DNA from 4 places in the Brevibacillus sp. M2.1A genome. Region 1 is predicted to be linked to each of the others. Evidence: a T-box and tRNA genes for the amino acid it is inferred to sense, from the RefSeq annotation. Region 1 holds a T-box; the other regions hold tRNA genes.
The links. The T-box of region 1 lies ahead of tyrS (tyrosine--tRNA ligase). A T-box ahead of a tRNA ligase gene usually reads a tRNA of that ligase, here a tRNA-Tyr.
Positions count from the first base shown of each region.

Region 2: it has a tRNA-Tyr gene. The T-box ahead of tyrS (tyrosine--tRNA ligase) is inferred to sense a tRNA for this amino acid. The anticodon was not compared.
Region 3: it has a tRNA-Tyr gene. The T-box ahead of tyrS (tyrosine--tRNA ligase) is inferred to sense a tRNA for this amino acid. The anticodon was not compared.
Region 4: it has a tRNA-Tyr gene. The T-box ahead of tyrS (tyrosine--tRNA ligase) is inferred to sense a tRNA for this amino acid. The anticodon was not compared.

Region 1 is NZ_JABSUY020000001.1:3,542,707-3,546,442, reverse strand. It holds gene HP567_RS17520 (hypothetical protein) at 1-574, shown strand, start outside; gene tyrS (tyrosine--tRNA ligase) at 634-1,902, opposite strand; T-box leader at 1,962-2,191, opposite strand; gene HP567_RS17510 (ATP-binding cassette domain-containing protein) at 2,267-3,736, opposite strand, start outside.
Region 2 is NZ_JABSUY020000001.1:4,831,105-4,834,840, forward strand. It holds gene HP567_RS23045 (sensor histidine kinase) at 1-987, shown strand, start outside; tRNA gene HP567_RS23050 (tRNA-Gly) at 1,279-1,352, opposite strand; tRNA gene HP567_RS23055 (tRNA-Leu) at 1,367-1,454, opposite strand; tRNA gene HP567_RS23060 (tRNA-Pro) at 1,480-1,556, opposite strand; tRNA gene HP567_RS23065 (tRNA-Arg) at 1,591-1,664, opposite strand; tRNA gene HP567_RS23070 (tRNA-Gly) at 1,671-1,746, opposite strand; tRNA gene HP567_RS23075 (tRNA-Leu) at 1,766-1,852, opposite strand; tRNA gene HP567_RS23080 (tRNA-Lys) at 1,918-1,993, opposite strand; tRNA gene HP567_RS23085 (tRNA-Tyr) at 2,002-2,085, opposite strand; tRNA gene HP567_RS23090 (tRNA-Thr) at 2,093-2,167, opposite strand; tRNA gene HP567_RS23095 (tRNA-Asp) at 2,267-2,343, opposite strand; tRNA gene HP567_RS23100 (tRNA-Met) at 2,421-2,497, opposite strand; tRNA gene HP567_RS23105 (tRNA-Val) at 2,576-2,651, opposite strand; tRNA gene HP567_RS23110 (tRNA-Glu) at 2,686-2,760, opposite strand; tRNA gene HP567_RS23115 (tRNA-Thr) at 2,778-2,853, opposite strand; tRNA gene HP567_RS23120 (tRNA-Asn) at 2,860-2,935, opposite strand; rRNA gene HP567_RS23125 (23S ribosomal RNA) at 2,988-3,736, opposite strand, start outside.
Region 3 is NZ_JABSUY020000001.1:576,262-579,997, forward strand. It holds gene gyrB (DNA topoisomerase (ATP-hydrolyzing) subunit B) at 1-1,343, shown strand, start outside; tRNA gene HP567_RS02605 (tRNA-Ile) at 1,562-1,638, shown strand; tRNA gene HP567_RS02610 (tRNA-Ala) at 1,686-1,761, shown strand; tRNA gene HP567_RS02615 (tRNA-Asn) at 1,779-1,854, shown strand; tRNA gene HP567_RS02620 (tRNA-Glu) at 1,862-1,935, shown strand; tRNA gene HP567_RS02625 (tRNA-Val) at 2,023-2,098, shown strand; tRNA gene HP567_RS02630 (tRNA-Asp) at 2,124-2,200, shown strand; tRNA gene HP567_RS02635 (tRNA-Phe) at 2,236-2,311, shown strand; tRNA gene HP567_RS02640 (tRNA-Thr) at 2,326-2,401, shown strand; tRNA gene HP567_RS02645 (tRNA-Tyr) at 2,449-2,533, shown strand; tRNA gene HP567_RS02650 (tRNA-Gln) at 2,552-2,626, shown strand; tRNA gene HP567_RS02655 (tRNA-Lys) at 2,635-2,710, shown strand; tRNA gene HP567_RS02660 (tRNA-Leu) at 2,743-2,829, shown strand; tRNA gene HP567_RS02665 (tRNA-Gly) at 2,838-2,913, shown strand; tRNA gene HP567_RS02670 (tRNA-Arg) at 2,920-2,993, shown strand; tRNA gene HP567_RS02675 (tRNA-Pro) at 3,026-3,102, shown strand; tRNA gene HP567_RS02680 (tRNA-Leu) at 3,119-3,200, shown strand; tRNA gene HP567_RS02685 (tRNA-Gly) at 3,208-3,281, shown strand; tRNA gene HP567_RS02690 (tRNA-Ser) at 3,290-3,378, shown strand; tRNA gene HP567_RS02695 (tRNA-Met) at 3,404-3,480, shown strand; tRNA gene HP567_RS02700 (tRNA-Trp) at 3,482-3,555, shown strand; tRNA gene HP567_RS02705 (tRNA-His) at 3,585-3,660, shown strand; tRNA gene HP567_RS02710 (tRNA-Arg) at 3,682-3,736, shown strand, end outside.
Region 4 is NZ_JABSUY020000001.1:845,341-849,076, reverse strand. It holds gene rocF (arginase) at 1-840, opposite strand, end outside; tRNA gene HP567_RS04245 (tRNA-Gly) at 1,012-1,085, opposite strand; tRNA gene HP567_RS04240 (tRNA-Pro) at 1,095-1,171, opposite strand; tRNA gene HP567_RS04235 (tRNA-Arg) at 1,177-1,253, opposite strand; tRNA gene HP567_RS04230 (tRNA-Lys) at 1,274-1,349, opposite strand; tRNA gene HP567_RS04225 (tRNA-Gln) at 1,356-1,430, opposite strand; tRNA gene HP567_RS04220 (tRNA-Tyr) at 1,451-1,535, opposite strand; tRNA gene HP567_RS04215 (tRNA-Val) at 1,544-1,619, opposite strand; tRNA gene HP567_RS04210 (tRNA-Glu) at 1,706-1,779, opposite strand; tRNA gene HP567_RS04205 (tRNA-Thr) at 1,797-1,872, opposite strand; tRNA gene HP567_RS04200 (tRNA-Asn) at 1,879-1,954, opposite strand; rRNA gene HP567_RS04195 (23S ribosomal RNA) at 2,005-3,736, opposite strand, start outside.

The sequences.
Region 1 (3,736 bases):
CGACTCCCTGCGCACTCCGCTCTATTGGTCGCACCCGACAGTGACAGGCCCGTTTTATTCATGGTCGGCTGCCACCATTCCAGAAGATTCACTTTATCTGTATCGGGAGCAAAATCTCCAGCAGCTCATTCAAAACCGTGGAGTTTTTATCAACCATACCTACTTGGCAAAATTTCCATCCAACAAGCAGGGCGGGAAATTTGTCATTCGAGATGCCCAAGGAAACTGGATCATCCATCCCGATTTTGACCGCTTGCTAAAGCGAATGGAAGTTCTGCGAGATCAAGGAAAATTGCATTTGACAACCGTACGTGAAATCATGGATTATTGGCTCGCCCTCTCTCAAGTCAGATTGGAATATGCACCAAACGGCTCTATCGTTCTGCACAACGATGGCACGCAAAAGATTTCTGGTCTTTCCATGGCGACAAAAGCTTCGGAAGTTTATGTGAACGGGATAAAGCCGTCGCAAAAGAAAGCGGATGGCGATCTTATCTTTTGGTTCGATCTGGAGCCAAATGCAGTTGCCGTTATTGCTGCGAACAAAGTAGATAGTACTTCACATCCGAAATAAATCCCACAAATACAAAGAAGCTTCCCTAGTGGGTCTAGGGAAGCTTCTTATTCCTTTATCTATTGAGACAATTTTACTAAGCTGTAGTTTTTCTTACCTTTGCGGATAATGATGAAGCGACCGCCGATAGCAAGGCTTGGCGTTACTTCCAGTTCCAGATCGGTAACACGTTCACCATTCATGGAGATAGCGCCTTTTGTAATATCCTCACGTGCTTGACGTTTGGATGGCTCGATGCCGACCTCAACGAGCCAGTCGACAATGTTCCTCGTTTCGAGGGTAGATTCGAATGTCGGCATTTCTTTGAAGCCTTGCTCGATCTCATCTGCCGACAGCGATTTGATATCTCCAGTAAACAAAGCTGCTGTAATGCGCTTGGCCTGCTCCAGCAATTCCTCGCCGTGCACAAATCTCGTCATTTCCTCTGCCAGCGCTTTTTGCGCCTCGCGTTTATGTGGCTCGGTCTGTACTTTTTCAGCCAGCTCTTCAATTTGTTCCTTGGAGAGGAACGTAAAGTATTTCAAGTATTTCACAACATCGCGGTCATCGGTATTCGCCCAGAATTGGTAGAATTCGAATGGTGTTGTTTTATTTGGATCAAGCCAGATGGCTCCTCCTGCTGTCTTCCCGAATTTCGTGCCATCTGCCTTCAGCATCAGAGGAATAGTGAGACCGAATGCTTTTGCTTCTGCTCCTTCTTTTTTGCGGATCAGATCGAGACCGCTCGTGATGTTGCCCCATTGGTCGGAACCGCCGATTTGCAACTGAACATCTTCATGTTTGTACAGATGCAGGTAATCCAGCGATTGCAGAATTTGATAGGAAAACTCCGTAAACGAAATGCCGCTTTCCAGTCTGCTCGATACGACATCCTTGGCAAGCATCGTATTGATGCTGAAGTTTTTCCCGTAATCCCTCAGAAATTCAATGACATTGATTTTGTGCGTCCAGTCGTAGTTGTTCACCAAGCGAATTTGGTTGTCGCCATCTGTAATGAACAGCTTTTTCATCTGCGCGGTGAGTTTGTCGACGTTCTCCTGAATCTGTTCCAGTGTTTGCAAAGAGCGCTCGGATTGACGGCCGCTTGGATCGCCAATCGTACCTGTTGCACCACCGATCAAAATGACCGGACGATGACCAGCGAGCTGAAAGCGTTTCAGTACCATGAAAGGAATCAAGTGACCGATATGCATGCTGTCACCCGTTGGATCGACACCACAATATAACGAGACTGCTTTTTCATTCGTTAATTCTCGCAGCCCTTCTGCATCTGTTTGCTGATTAATGGCTTCGCGCCATTCGAGTTCGTCGATAATATTCACTGCCATACACTCCTTCAATCTCCTATGGTAAAAAAAACAAAAAATCGCCCCTTGTCTATTGTAGACATAGGGACGATTGAATAACCGTGTTACCACCCATCTTGCACCAATGGACCCAAGCGCTTGCGCAGGCCATTCATGCCACTCGTAGCGAGTTATCGTTCGCGATTCCGCTCGGCATTACCCGAGATACTCCAGAGTGTAATTCGCTCGCTTATTGTGTACCGGGTTCCATCAACCCCCGGCTTTCTAGGACAGGGAATAAGCTGCTACTGGGCTCTTTCAACGTATGTTTCATATGAAATTAAAGTCAGTATATTGAATTCAAATAGCAATGTCAACCATGTAGCAAGGATTCCGCCACGATCCCTTATTTTATTTTCGTAAGACCGTTGGAAGTTAGTTCATAAACAGTTGTTGCGACCTCATGCAAATACCGTCGATCATGCGAAATACTGATAATCACACCGTCAAAAGCCGTTAACGCCCGGCACAGAACAGGAGTCGTCAAAGGACTGAAGTTTCGGGTCGGTTCATCCAATATCAAGATTTCGCACTGATCCAAAATCATTTTTAACAGGAGCAATTTCGCTTTCTGTCCCCCAGACAAGTTTTGAATGGGTTGGTGCATCTCATCTTTTGTAAATTTCATACTGCCTAAATGCGTATACGCTTTTGTGATCGCTTCTTTATTCCCGGTTCTTTCCAGGTACGCAATCGGTGTTTTGGTCGAATCCAGTTGTTCTTCATAATTTTGGGGCATATACCCGATCTTTAATGACGAGTGCTGGACTAGCTCATCCATGATCTTTTTCAACAACGTCGTTTTTCCGATCCCATTTTCCCCAATAATCGCGACTTTTTCTGGCCCGTTAATCGATAAATGAATCTGTTTCGATAGCTGATTGTTCGCTATTTGCAGGACTTCCAATGAAAAGTCGAGGATTTGTTTACTGCCAGGCACATGTACCTCAGAATCAAATCGGAATTCGCTTGCTTCTTCCACACTCGGAGCCTCTACAAACGTTTCCGATGCTTTCTCCATGCGCTCTCTTTGATTTTTCAAAGACTTGATCTTCTTTTGCAGACGTGGATCTGAGCGGGACACGTTCCGATGTTGATGCTCTGCCTTATTCCAAACGTCGTGCCATTTCTCCATTTGCTTTTGATGATCAGAAACTTGCTTTCTGGCTATCTGTTCTTGTTTGTTCAGGTGGCTCTCGCGATTCGCAATGTAATTTTCATATGGCTCTCTTGAAAAAGTATATTTGGGTACTTGTTTACGCTTCGTCAGCTCCATATGAAGGATACCATTTGCTGTATTCGCAATAAATGTTTCGTCATGCGATACATATAGGACAGGAAGCGATGTTTGTTGAATAAACTCTTCCAGCCATTCCATCGTTTGAATATCCAAATCATTCGTGGGTTCGTCTAGCAATAAAACGTCAGGATTCTGTGCCAGCAGACTTAAAAAGCGGTATTTGAAACGCTCACCACCTGACAGAACACCCATCTTTTTATCTGAATCCAATACATGAATGCCGAGGTCATCCATCGCCCTCACCAGTTCTTTGCTCCATTGATTTTCGACAAAAAACTCGGCGATGGTCCATTGTTTTTCTTCGCCCGATAGCTCCTGTGCAAGAAATCCCATGGAACAATCGTTTCGCAGCACGTTACCTGCAAATGTGCAATACTCGGCAATCATTTGTTCCGCGTATATCAACTTTAATAAGCTGCTTTTTCCATTTCCCTCTTCCCCGATGATGGCTATCTTGTCACCGGTTTGCAGGGTCAGATGCAAATTTTGAATGAGAGTCCTGTCGTCTTTTTTGGT
Region 2 (3,736 bases), 1.3 Mb from region 1:
GTAGATCATGACATGCAGACTTGGGCATTAGATATGGGAGAGTGGCTTCGTTCTCAGGAATTCCCCTTCTCCTCCATTTTGCGCACATATCAATTGTACCGGAATGTATTCTGGCGGGTTCTCCAACCAGAATTACAGAGATGGTCCCTCTCTTCACAAGAAATGCACTATTTGGAAAGCCAACTGGGTAAGGCCATGGATGAAAGTGTCTTCTGGGCTGTCTATCACTTTGAACAAATGATGAATAAAGAGCTCGTCCAGAAGGAAGAAACGATCTCCTATTTGCATAACGACAAACTGACCATGCTCGGAAAAATTGCCGCCAATATGGCTCATGAGCTGCGCAATCCATTGTGCGCCATTGAAGGGTTCCTAAAGCTGATCGGCGAGTCTACACGGGAACAGGCCCAGCTTCAGACGTATATCCAAGTCGTCATGCATGAGTTTGAGAATTTACATCGGCAACTGACCGGATTCCTCAGCTTTTCCAAAAAACCAATTCTCGATGAAATTTTTAAAACCGTTCAAGTAGAAGAACTGCTTGAAGAAGTAGAGATGCTGATTACCCCTCGCCTCGTGGGAGAAAACATACGTTTTGAAAAACAAATCCACCCCTGCTTACTCGCATGTTATGAAGAAGGCTTGAAGCAAGTTGTCGTCAATCTATTAAACAATGCCATTGACGCCGTGCAAAATCGCACAGACAAGTATATTCATGTCATTTCCACTTCTTCTGATGGATGGCTCTATTTGAGTGTGGAAAACAACGGCGAAAGGATTCCACCCGAGATCGTCGAGAATCTTTTCCAACCATTCTTTACGACTAAACAAAATGGGACGGGTATTGGCTTGTCCATCTGCAAAAATATTATCGAAAAGCATCAGGGCACGATCCATTGTGATTCCAATGAAAAACGCACACGCTTTATCGTTTCTCTGCCGATTGCAAATGCCCAGGAAGTTGGTCCGCGAATGGAAGCTCTCTAGGTCGCTCTTTTTTGAACCACGCAAAAAAGCCCCCTGACAATGCAGGAGGCAAGGCAAGAGATCCGTTACCAACTTCATCGGTAAGCGATCTTAGTTTTACTGTACACGAAAACATATGTTGCTACCATAGAAAACGTCAGACAGCTTTCGACAAACTTTTATACCTGTATTGAACAAAGGCTTATCTATTCAACTGTTGGATAAGCCTTCATACTTTTGCCTCAAGTAAAAATAGGCCTGCTTTCCTAGACACAAAAAAACAGAGAACCTATTGGCTCTCTGCTTTATGTATGGAGCGGGTGATGGGAATCGAACCCACGCGACCAGCTTGGAAGGCTGGAGTTCTACCATTGAACTACACCCGCATCAAAATAGATGCTGGTGCCGAGGACCGGACTTGAACCGGTACGGGAGAAACTCCCGACAGATTTTAAGTCTGTTGCGTCTGCCCATTCCGCCACCCCGGCAAACCTGTAAAACGTGGGCAAATCATGGTCGGGAAGACAGGATTCGAACCTGCGACCCCTTGGTCCCAAGCCAAGTACTCTACCAAGCTGAGCTACTTCCCGACAAATTATCATCTTCACTTTTGTAGTAAAGAAGCGTGCCCTGAGAGATTCGAACTCCCGACCTTTTGATTCGTAGTCAAACGCTCTATCCAGCTGAGCTAAGGGCACATGTTATGGAGCGGACGAAGGGTCTCGAACCCTCGACCTTCGCCTTGGCAAGGCGACGCTCTACCAATTGAGCTACGTCCGCATTATAAGAAGAAGTTGATTGGTGCGGTCGAGAGGACTTGAACCTCCACGGTGTTGCCACCACTAGAACCTGAATCTAGCGCGTCTGCCAATTCCGCCACGACCGCATTTTCCCATCCAAGTAGTCAGAGGTGTTAACAAGCTGACTTTCACTTTTCGGGTTTATGAAAACTGGTGAGCCATGAAGGACTCGAACCTTCGACCCTCTGATTAAAAGTCAGATGCTCTACCAACTGAGCTAATGGCTCATGAAAAATGGTGGGAGAGACGGATTCGAACCGCCGAACCCGGAGGGAGCAGATTTACAGTCTGCCGTGTTTAGCCACTTCACTATCTCCCCAATTTCATGGTGCCGGCAATAGGACTTGAACCCACAACCCCTGATTACAAGTCAGGTGCTCTACCAATTGAGCTATACCGGCATATCTTTAATTATGGCATATCTTTCATGAAAATCAACGTTTTTTTATTCCGTTAAACCTTTTTCATGTTCATGAACTATGCCATCTCATTAAGAAAGATGGCGGAGCTGACGGGACTCGAACCCGCGACCTCCGGTGTGACAGACCGGCGTGAACTCCAACTTCACCACAGCTCCATATTTGGTTGCACCCACTGGGTACTCCGATCCTACTTGTTCAAGAAGATTACTCGATGTAGAGCAAGTAGAAAATTTGGTTGCGGGAGCAGGATTTGAACCTGCGACCTTCGGGTTATGAGCCCGACGAGCTACCGAGCTGCTCCATCCCGCGATAGTCAGGACGACTGAGTGTCAGTGTTGCCACAAGACGTGACGTTTTTAGCTGACCTTCCTTGTCCATTTATATAAGTGGTGGAGGCTGACGGGATCGAACCGCCGACCCTCTGCTTGTAAGGCAGATGCTCTCCCAGCTGAGCTAAGCCTCCAAATCACCTACAAATATGTAGGGATTTTTCTAGGTGACCCGTAGGGGATTCGAACCCCTGAATGACAGCGTGAAAGGCTGCTGTGTTAAACCGCTTCACCAACGGGTTCAAGATTAAGATTACTTCTGGTGCTCCCGACAGGAATCGAACCTGCGACCTCTTCCTTACCATGGAAACGCTCTACCGACTGAGCTACAGGAGCATATTATGGCTCCTCGGGACGGACTCGAACCGCCGACCGATCGGTTAACAGCCGATTGCTCTACCAACTGAGCTACCGAGGAACGTAGAAGGTTTGTTCCTTCAAAACTGAATACGCATGATTGCTAAGAATGTGTGGATAAGTCCTCGACCGATTAGTATTCGTCAGCTCCACGCGTTACCGCGCTTCCACACCGAACCTATCAACCTCATCGTCTATGAGGGGTCTTACCAGCTTGCGCTGTGGGAAGTCTCATCTTGGAGGGGGCTTCACGCTTAGATGCTTTCAGCGCTTATCCCGTCCGCACATAGCTACCCAGCTGTGCCACTGGCGTGACAACTGGTGCACCAGCGGTGCGTCCATCCCGGTCCTCTCGTACTAAGGACAGCTCTCCTCAAACTTCCTACGCCCGCGACAGATAGGGACCGAACTGTCTCACGACGTTCTGAACCCAGCTCGCGTACCGCTTTAATGGGCGAACAGCCCAACCCTTGGGACCTACTTCAGCCCCAGGATGCGATGAGCCGACATCGAGGTGCCAAACCTCCCCGTCGATGTGGACTCTTGGGGAGATAAGCCTGTTATCCCCAGGGTAGCTTTTATCCGTTGAGCGATACTCTTCCATGCGGAACCACCGGATCACTAAGCCCGACTTTCGTCCCTGCTCGACTTGTAGGTCTCGCAGTCAAGCTCCCTTCTGCCTTTACACTCTACGAATGATTTCCGACCATTCTGAGGGAACCTTTGGGCGCCTCCGTTACCTTTTAGGAGGCGACCGCCCCAGTCAAACTGCCCACCTGGCATGGTCCTCTCGCCCGATAAGGGCGACGAGTTAGAAACTCCGTACATCAAGGGTGGTATCCCACCGACAGCTCCACAGAGG
Region 3 (3,736 bases), 3.0 Mb from region 1:
GTATTCGCGAGCTGGCGTTCCTGAACAAAGGATTGCGCATTACGCTGAAGGATACACGCCCAGATCAGCAGAAGGAAGAGTCCTTCCACTACGAGGGCGGTATCATCCAGTTCGTAGAATACTTGAATAAAAACCGGGAAGCCCTGCATGATGATGTGATTTATTGCGAAGGGGAAAAAGAAGGTCTTGTCGTGGAGGTTGCCCTTCAGTACAACGACAGCTATGTGAGCAACATCTACTCTTTTGCCAATAACATCAATACGCATGAGGGTGGTACTCACGAAACCGGATTTAAAACGGCTCTTACGCGTGTTATCAACGACTACAGCCGCAAGTTTAACTTCCTGAAGGAAAAGGATCCGAATCTTTCCGGGGACGATGTGCGTGAAGGTATTACCGCGATTATCTCCGTAAAAATTCAAGAGCCTCAGTTTGAAGGACAAACAAAAACGAAGCTGGGCAACTCGGAAGCGCGCAGCATTACCGAGTCTGTCTTTGGTGACCGTTTTAACACCTTTATGGAAGAAAATCCGGGTGTAGCCAAAAAAGTTGTGGAAAAAGCGCTCATGGCATCTCGTGCCCGTGAGGCAGCTCGAAAAGCACGTGAAATGACTCGTCGCAAGAGTGCCCTGGAAGTAAGTGCTTTGCCGGGTAAACTGGCGGACTGCTCTTCCAAGGACGCATCCGAATCTGAACTGTTCATTGTAGAGGGTGACTCTGCGGGCGGTTCTGCAAAGATGGGACGCGATCGTCATTTCCAAGCCATTCTTCCTCTTCGCGGGAAGGTATTGAACGTAGAAAAAGCACGTTTGGACAAAATTCTCGGCAACAACGAGATCCGTGCTATTATTACGGCTTTGGGAACAGGTGTCGGTGAAGACTTTGATATTTCAAAGGCACGTTACCATAAAGTCGTCATTATGACGGACGCCGACGTCGACGGATCGCATATCCGTACGCTTCTGCTGACGTTCTTCTTCCGTTACATGAAACAGTTGATCGAAGCGGGGTATATTTATATTGCGCAGCCGCCTCTTTACAGCATCAAGCAAGGGAAGACGCTGCACTATGCTTATACCGACAAGCAGCGTGATGAGGTTCTCGCTACCTTAAAGGCACAACCGAAGCCAAACGTCCAACGCTATAAAGGACTAGGTGAGATGAACGCGGATCAATTGTGGGAGACTACAATGGACCCAGAAGTTCGTACGTTGCTTCAGGTAGATCTCCAGGATGCTATGGATGCCGATATGGTGTTTGAGACACTGATGGGTGACGAAGTAGAGCCTCGCAGGGAGTTTATTGAACAATACGCAGCAAATGTACGCGATCTTGATATTTAATTGCGACGAAGAAAAGCTTGTCCTTTACCGGGCAAGCTTTTTTCTTAATGAAAATTTAAAAACACATTTGAAATATATGATGAACTGACTTATAATAGATTGTGCTTTTGTTAAACTCGTCTTTCACAAAAAAGTTCACCCACGCAATAAAAAAATATCAAATTTTCTATTGCAATGAACTTAAAAGTGTGATAGATTAAAGTTCCGGAAGTAATTACGGGCCTATAGCTCAGTTGGTTAGAGCGCACGCCTGATAAGCGTGAGGTCGGCTGTTCGAGTCAGCCTAGGCCCACCACTACTTACATAGCTGACATGGCAACTGTGTCACGAAAGCATTAGAATGGGGCTGTAGCTCAGTTGGGAGAGCGCCTGCCTTGCAAGCAGGAGGTCATCGGTTCGATCCCGTTCAGCTCCACCATTCTAAAACATCATCATTCCTCGGTAGCTCAGTTGGTAGAGCAATCGGCTGTTAACCGATCGGTCGGCGGTTCGAGTCCGTCCCGAGGAGCCATTCAAATGGCCCGTTGGTGAAGCGGTTTAACACAGCAGCCTTTCACGCTGTCATTCAGGGGTTCGAATCCCCTACGGGTCACCTAGCAAAACGCCCTGATAATAAGGGGTCCCAACAAAGTACTCGGAATATGCTTCAAAGCATTAACGTCACTTTGTTGGGAATAGCGGAGGCTTAGCTCAGCTGGGAGAGCATCTGCCTTACAAGCAGAGGGTCGGCGGTTCGATCCCGTCAGCCTCCACCACTTTTAATAACTGAATGTTTTACATGGAGCTGTGGTGAAGTTGGAGTTCACGCCGGTCTGTCACACCGGAGGTCGCGGGTTCGAGTCCCGTCAGCTCCGCCATTTTTCTCAAGCGATGGCGAAACAATTACGCTTGAGGCTCGGTAGCTCAGTCGGTAGAGCAGAGGACTGAAAATCCTCGTGTCGGCGGTTCGATTCCGTCCCGAGCCACCATTTATACCAAACACGCCGGTATAGCTCAATTGGTAGAGCACCTGACTTGTAATCAGGGGGTTGTGGGTTCAAGTCCTATTGCCGGCACCACTTTTTCTTTGAAAGCTGAATAAGGTTTACTTTTGAAGGACAAGCTTGGGGAGATAGTGAAGTGGCTAAACACGGCAGACTGTAAATCTGCTCCCTCCGGGTTCGGCGGTTCGAATCCGTCTCTCCCCACCATCTTTACTTCATGGCTATTGGGGTATAGCCAAGCGGTAAGGCAACGGACTTTGACTCCGTCATTCCTAGGTTCAAATCCTAGTACCCCAGCCATTTTTCGAGAGCCATTAGCTCAGTTGGTAGAGCATCTGACTTTTAATCAGAGGGTCGAAGGTTCGAGTCCTTCATGGCTCACCAGTTTTTAAAAAGCGAGAGATTGAATTTTATATGCGGTCGTGGCGGAATTGGCAGACGCGCTAGATTCAGGTTCTAGTGGTGGCAACACCGTGGAGGTTCAAGTCCTCTCGACCGCACCAATAAATATGCGGACGTAGCTCAATTGGTAGAGCGTCGCCTTGCCAAGGCGAAGGTCGAGGGTTCGAGACCCTTCGTCCGCTCCATAACATGTGCCCTTAGCTCAGCTGGATAGAGCGTTTGACTACGAATCAAAAGGTCGGGAGTTCGAATCTCTCAGGGCACGCATCTTCATTTTAAAAAGTGAAGAACGATATTCGGGAAGTAGCTCAGCTTGGTAGAGTACTTGGCTTGGGACCAAGGGGTCGCAGGTTCGAATCCTGTCTTCCCGACCATGTTTCAAATGAATATGCCGGTGTGGCGGAATGGCAGACGCGCGCGACTCAAAATCGTGAGGGAAACCGTGGGGGTTCAAGTCCCTTCACCGGCACCATATTCAAGCGGGTGTAGTTCAATGGTAGAACTCCAGCCTTCCAAGCTGGTCGCGTGGGTTCGATTCCCATCACCCGCTCCATATTTTGCGGAGGGATACCGAAGTGGTCATAACGGGGCGGTCTTGAAAACCGTTAGAGTGCAAGCTCACGGGGGTTCGAATCCCTCTCCCTCCGCCACTTCTTTTTATTACGAGATAATCATGGCGGCGTAGCTCAGATGGCTAGAGCGTTCGGTTCATACCCGAAAGGTCGGGGGTTCGATCCCCTCCACCGCTACCATAGGGGCATAGTTTAACGGTAGAACGAAGGTCTCCAAAACCTTTGGTGTGGGTTCGATTCCTACTGCCCCTGCCAAGGAACATTTTTAAAACGCGTACATTATGGCGGTCGTGGCGAAGGGGTTAACGCACCGGATTGTGGCTCCGGCACTCGTGGGTTCAAGTCCCATCGATCGCCCCATTTTTTTTATAACTACAATATGTCTCAGTAGCTCAGCTGGATAGAGCATCCGCCTTCTAAGCGGACGGTCGGGAGT
Region 4 (3,736 bases), 2.7 Mb from region 1:
CATGTTTTCTCGGTCAAGAATCGGGTTGACCTCCACGAATTCAGCAGAACAAAGAATATCTGCATCTGCCAGCATTTCCAATGAGACATGCCCTTCGCGATAGGAAATACCACCTATAACTGGCGTCCCAACTCCCGGAGCATCGTGTGGATCTAGTCCATCCAAGTCGAGGCTCAAATGCACGCCATCCGTGTTTTTGGACACATGCGCGATTGCTTCATCCATGACGCGAGCCATACCCAACTTATCAATTTCATGCATGGTGAAAACCTTCATCCCAATACGCTTGATCAATTCACGCTCACCTTGATCCAAATCACGCGCTCCGATGATGACCACGTTTTCTGCCTTTACCTTTGGTGTATATCCTCCAATGTTTGTCAGACGCTCATGCCCATATCCCAAGCTCGCTGCCAAAGGCATACCGTGAATATTTCCCGATGGAGAAGTGGCACCCGTATTCAAATCACCATGAGCGTCGAACCAAATAACACCCAGGTTTTTCACGTGCTTCGCCACACCCGCTATGGTGCCAAGGGCAATGCTGTGATCGCCACCCAATACGAGCGGGAATCGACCAGCAGTCATGATATCGCTTACAACATTGGCAAGCTTTTCATTGGCTTCCACGACTTCATCCAAATATTTATGGTTTTCCGTCTCAGTGAAGTGATGAGGGCGCGTTACAAAAATATCTCCGCGGTCTTCAATATTGAAACCCATCTTTTCCAGGCGTGCGACAACACCTGCATAACGGATAGCGCTAGGTCCCATATCAACTCCACGGCGGTCTGCACCTAGATCCATCGGTACACCAACAATGCTCATGTTTTTGTTCATAAAAGTGCCACCCTTTCCTTCGTTCATTCATTATCTACTCCTATATTGTAGCCCCGGAAAGCAAAATGACTCAACTCGACATGATTTTGCATAAATAACCTGTCGGACAAGCTTTGTTAAAAACACAAAAAAACGAGTAACCGAAATGGTTGCTCGTTTCTAATAAGCATATGGAGCGGGTGATGGGAATCGAACCCACGCGACCAGCTTGGAAGGCTGGAGTTCTACCATTGAACTACACCCGCATATAAAAATGGTCGGGAAGACAGGATTCGAACCTGCGACCCCTTGGTCCCAAGCCAAGTACTCTACCAAGCTGAGCTACTTCCCGATAAGTGGCGTGCCCTGAGAGATTCGAACTCCCGACCTTTTGATTCGTAGTCAAACGCTCTATCCAGCTGAGCTAAGGGCACCTATTCTAATTTTAAAAAACTGGTGAGCCATGAAGGACTCGAACCTTCGACCCTCTGATTAAAAGTCAGATGCTCTACCAACTGAGCTAATGGCTCGCAAAATGGCTGGGGTACTAGGATTTGAACCTAGGAATGACGGAGTCAAAGTCCGTTGCCTTACCGCTTGGCTATACCCCAACAACCCGCAAAATAAAAAATGGTGGGGAGAGACGGATTCGAACCGCCGAACCCGGAGGGAGCAGATTTACAGTCTGCCGTGTTTAGCCACTTCACTATCTCCCCATTTTTTATGGTGGAGGCTGACGGGATCGAACCGCCGACCCTCTGCTTGTAAGGCAGATGCTCTCCCAGCTGAGCTAAGCCTCCAAATCCCCGACAAAGTGACGAGTATGCTTCTTAGCATACTCTGAGAACTTTGCAGGTACCTTAACCATTGCTAAGGTGTTTTTAGGTGACCCGTAGGGGATTCGAACCCCTGAATGACAGCGTGAAAGGCTGCTGTGTTAAACCGCTTCACCAACGGGCCAAGATCAAGATTACTTCTGGTGCTCCCGACAGGAATCGAACCTGCGACCTCTTCCTTACCATGGAAACGCTCTACCGACTGAGCTACAGGAGCATATTATGGCTCCTCGGGACGGACTCGAACCGCCGACCGATCGGTTAACAGCCGATTGCTCTACCAACTGAGCTACCGAGGAACGTAGAAGGTTTGTTCCTTCAAAACTGAATACGCATGATTGCTAAGTGTGTGGATAAGTCCTCGACCGATTAGTATTCGTCAGCTCCACGCGTTACCGCGCTTCCACACCGAACCTATCAACCTCATCGTCTATGAGGGGTCTTACCAGCTTGCGCTGTGGGAAGTCTCATCTTGGAGGGGGCTTCACGCTTAGATGCTTTCAGCGCTTATCCCGTCCGCACATAGCTACCCAGCTGTGCCACTGGCGTGACAACTGGTGCACCAGCGGTGCGTCCATCCCGGTCCTCTCGTACTAAGGACAGCTCTCCTCAAACTTCCTACGCCCGCGACAGATAGGGACCGAACTGTCTCACGACGTTCTGAACCCAGCTCGCGTACCGCTTTAATGGGCGAACAGCCCAACCCTTGGGACCTACTTCAGCCCCAGGATGCGATGAGCCGACATCGAGGTGCCAAACCTCCCCGTCGATGTGGACTCTTGGGGGAGATAAGCCTGTTATCCCCAGGGTAGCTTTTATCCGTTGAGCGATGGCCCTTCCATGCGGAACCACCGGATCACTAAGCCCGACTTTCGTCCCTGCTCGACTTGTAGGTCTCGCAGTCAAGCTCCCTTCTGCCTTTACACTCTACGAATGATTTCCGACCATTCTGAGGGAACCTTTGGGCGCCTCCGTTACCTTTTAGGAGGCGACCGCCCCAGTCAAACTGCCCACCTGGCATGGTCCTCTCGCCCGATAAGGGCGACGAGTTAGAAACTCCGTACATCAAGGGTGGTATCCCACCGACAGCTCCACAGAGGCTGGCGCCCCTGCTTCTCAGCTTCCCACCTATCCTGTACATGATGCACAAAGTTCCAATACCAGGCTACAGTAAAGCTCCATGGGGTCTTTCCGTCTTGTCGCGGGTAACCTGCATCTTCACAGGTATTATGATTTCACCGGGTCTCTTGCCGAGACAGCGCCCAAGTCGTTACGCCTTTCGTGCGGGTCGGAACTTACCCGACAAGGAATTTCGCTACCTTAGGACCGTTATAGTTACGGCCGCCGTTTACTGGGGCTTCGGTTCAAAGCTTCGCTTGCGCTAACTCATCCCCTTAACCTTCCAGCACCGGGCAGGCGTCAGCCCCTATACTTCGCCTTGCGGCTTCGCAGAGACCTGTGTTTTTGCTAAACAGTCGCTTGGGCCTTTTCACTGCGGCCCCCTCGGGCTATTAACCCTACCGAGGCGCCCCTTCTCCCGAAGTTACGGGGCCATTTTGCCGAGTTCCTTAGCAAGAGTTATCCCGCGCACCTTAGGATTCTCTCCTCGCCTACCTGTGTCGGTTTGCGGTACGGGCACCTTGTTCCTCGCTAGACGCTTTTCTTGGCAGTGTGAAATCAGGGACTTCGGTACTTAAATTTCCCTCGCCATCACAGCTCATGCTTCACGGTGTGCGGATTTGCCTACACACCACACTTACTGCTTGGACGGCCATCCAGTAGGCCGCTCACCCTATCCTCCTGCGTCACGCCATTGCTCAAGCGGAACAGAGGTGGTACAGGAATATCAACCTGTTGTCCATCGCCTACGCCTTTCGGCCTCAGCTTAGGTCCCGACTAACCCTGGGAGGACGAGCCTTCCCCAGGAAACCTTAGGCTTTCGGTGGACAAGATTCTCACTTGTCTTTTCGCTACTTACACCGGCATTCTCACTTCCAAGCGCTCCACCGCTCTTTCCAGTACGGCTTCACTGCTGCTTGGAACGCTCCCCTACCCAGTCCGTAAGGACTGCCATAGCTTCG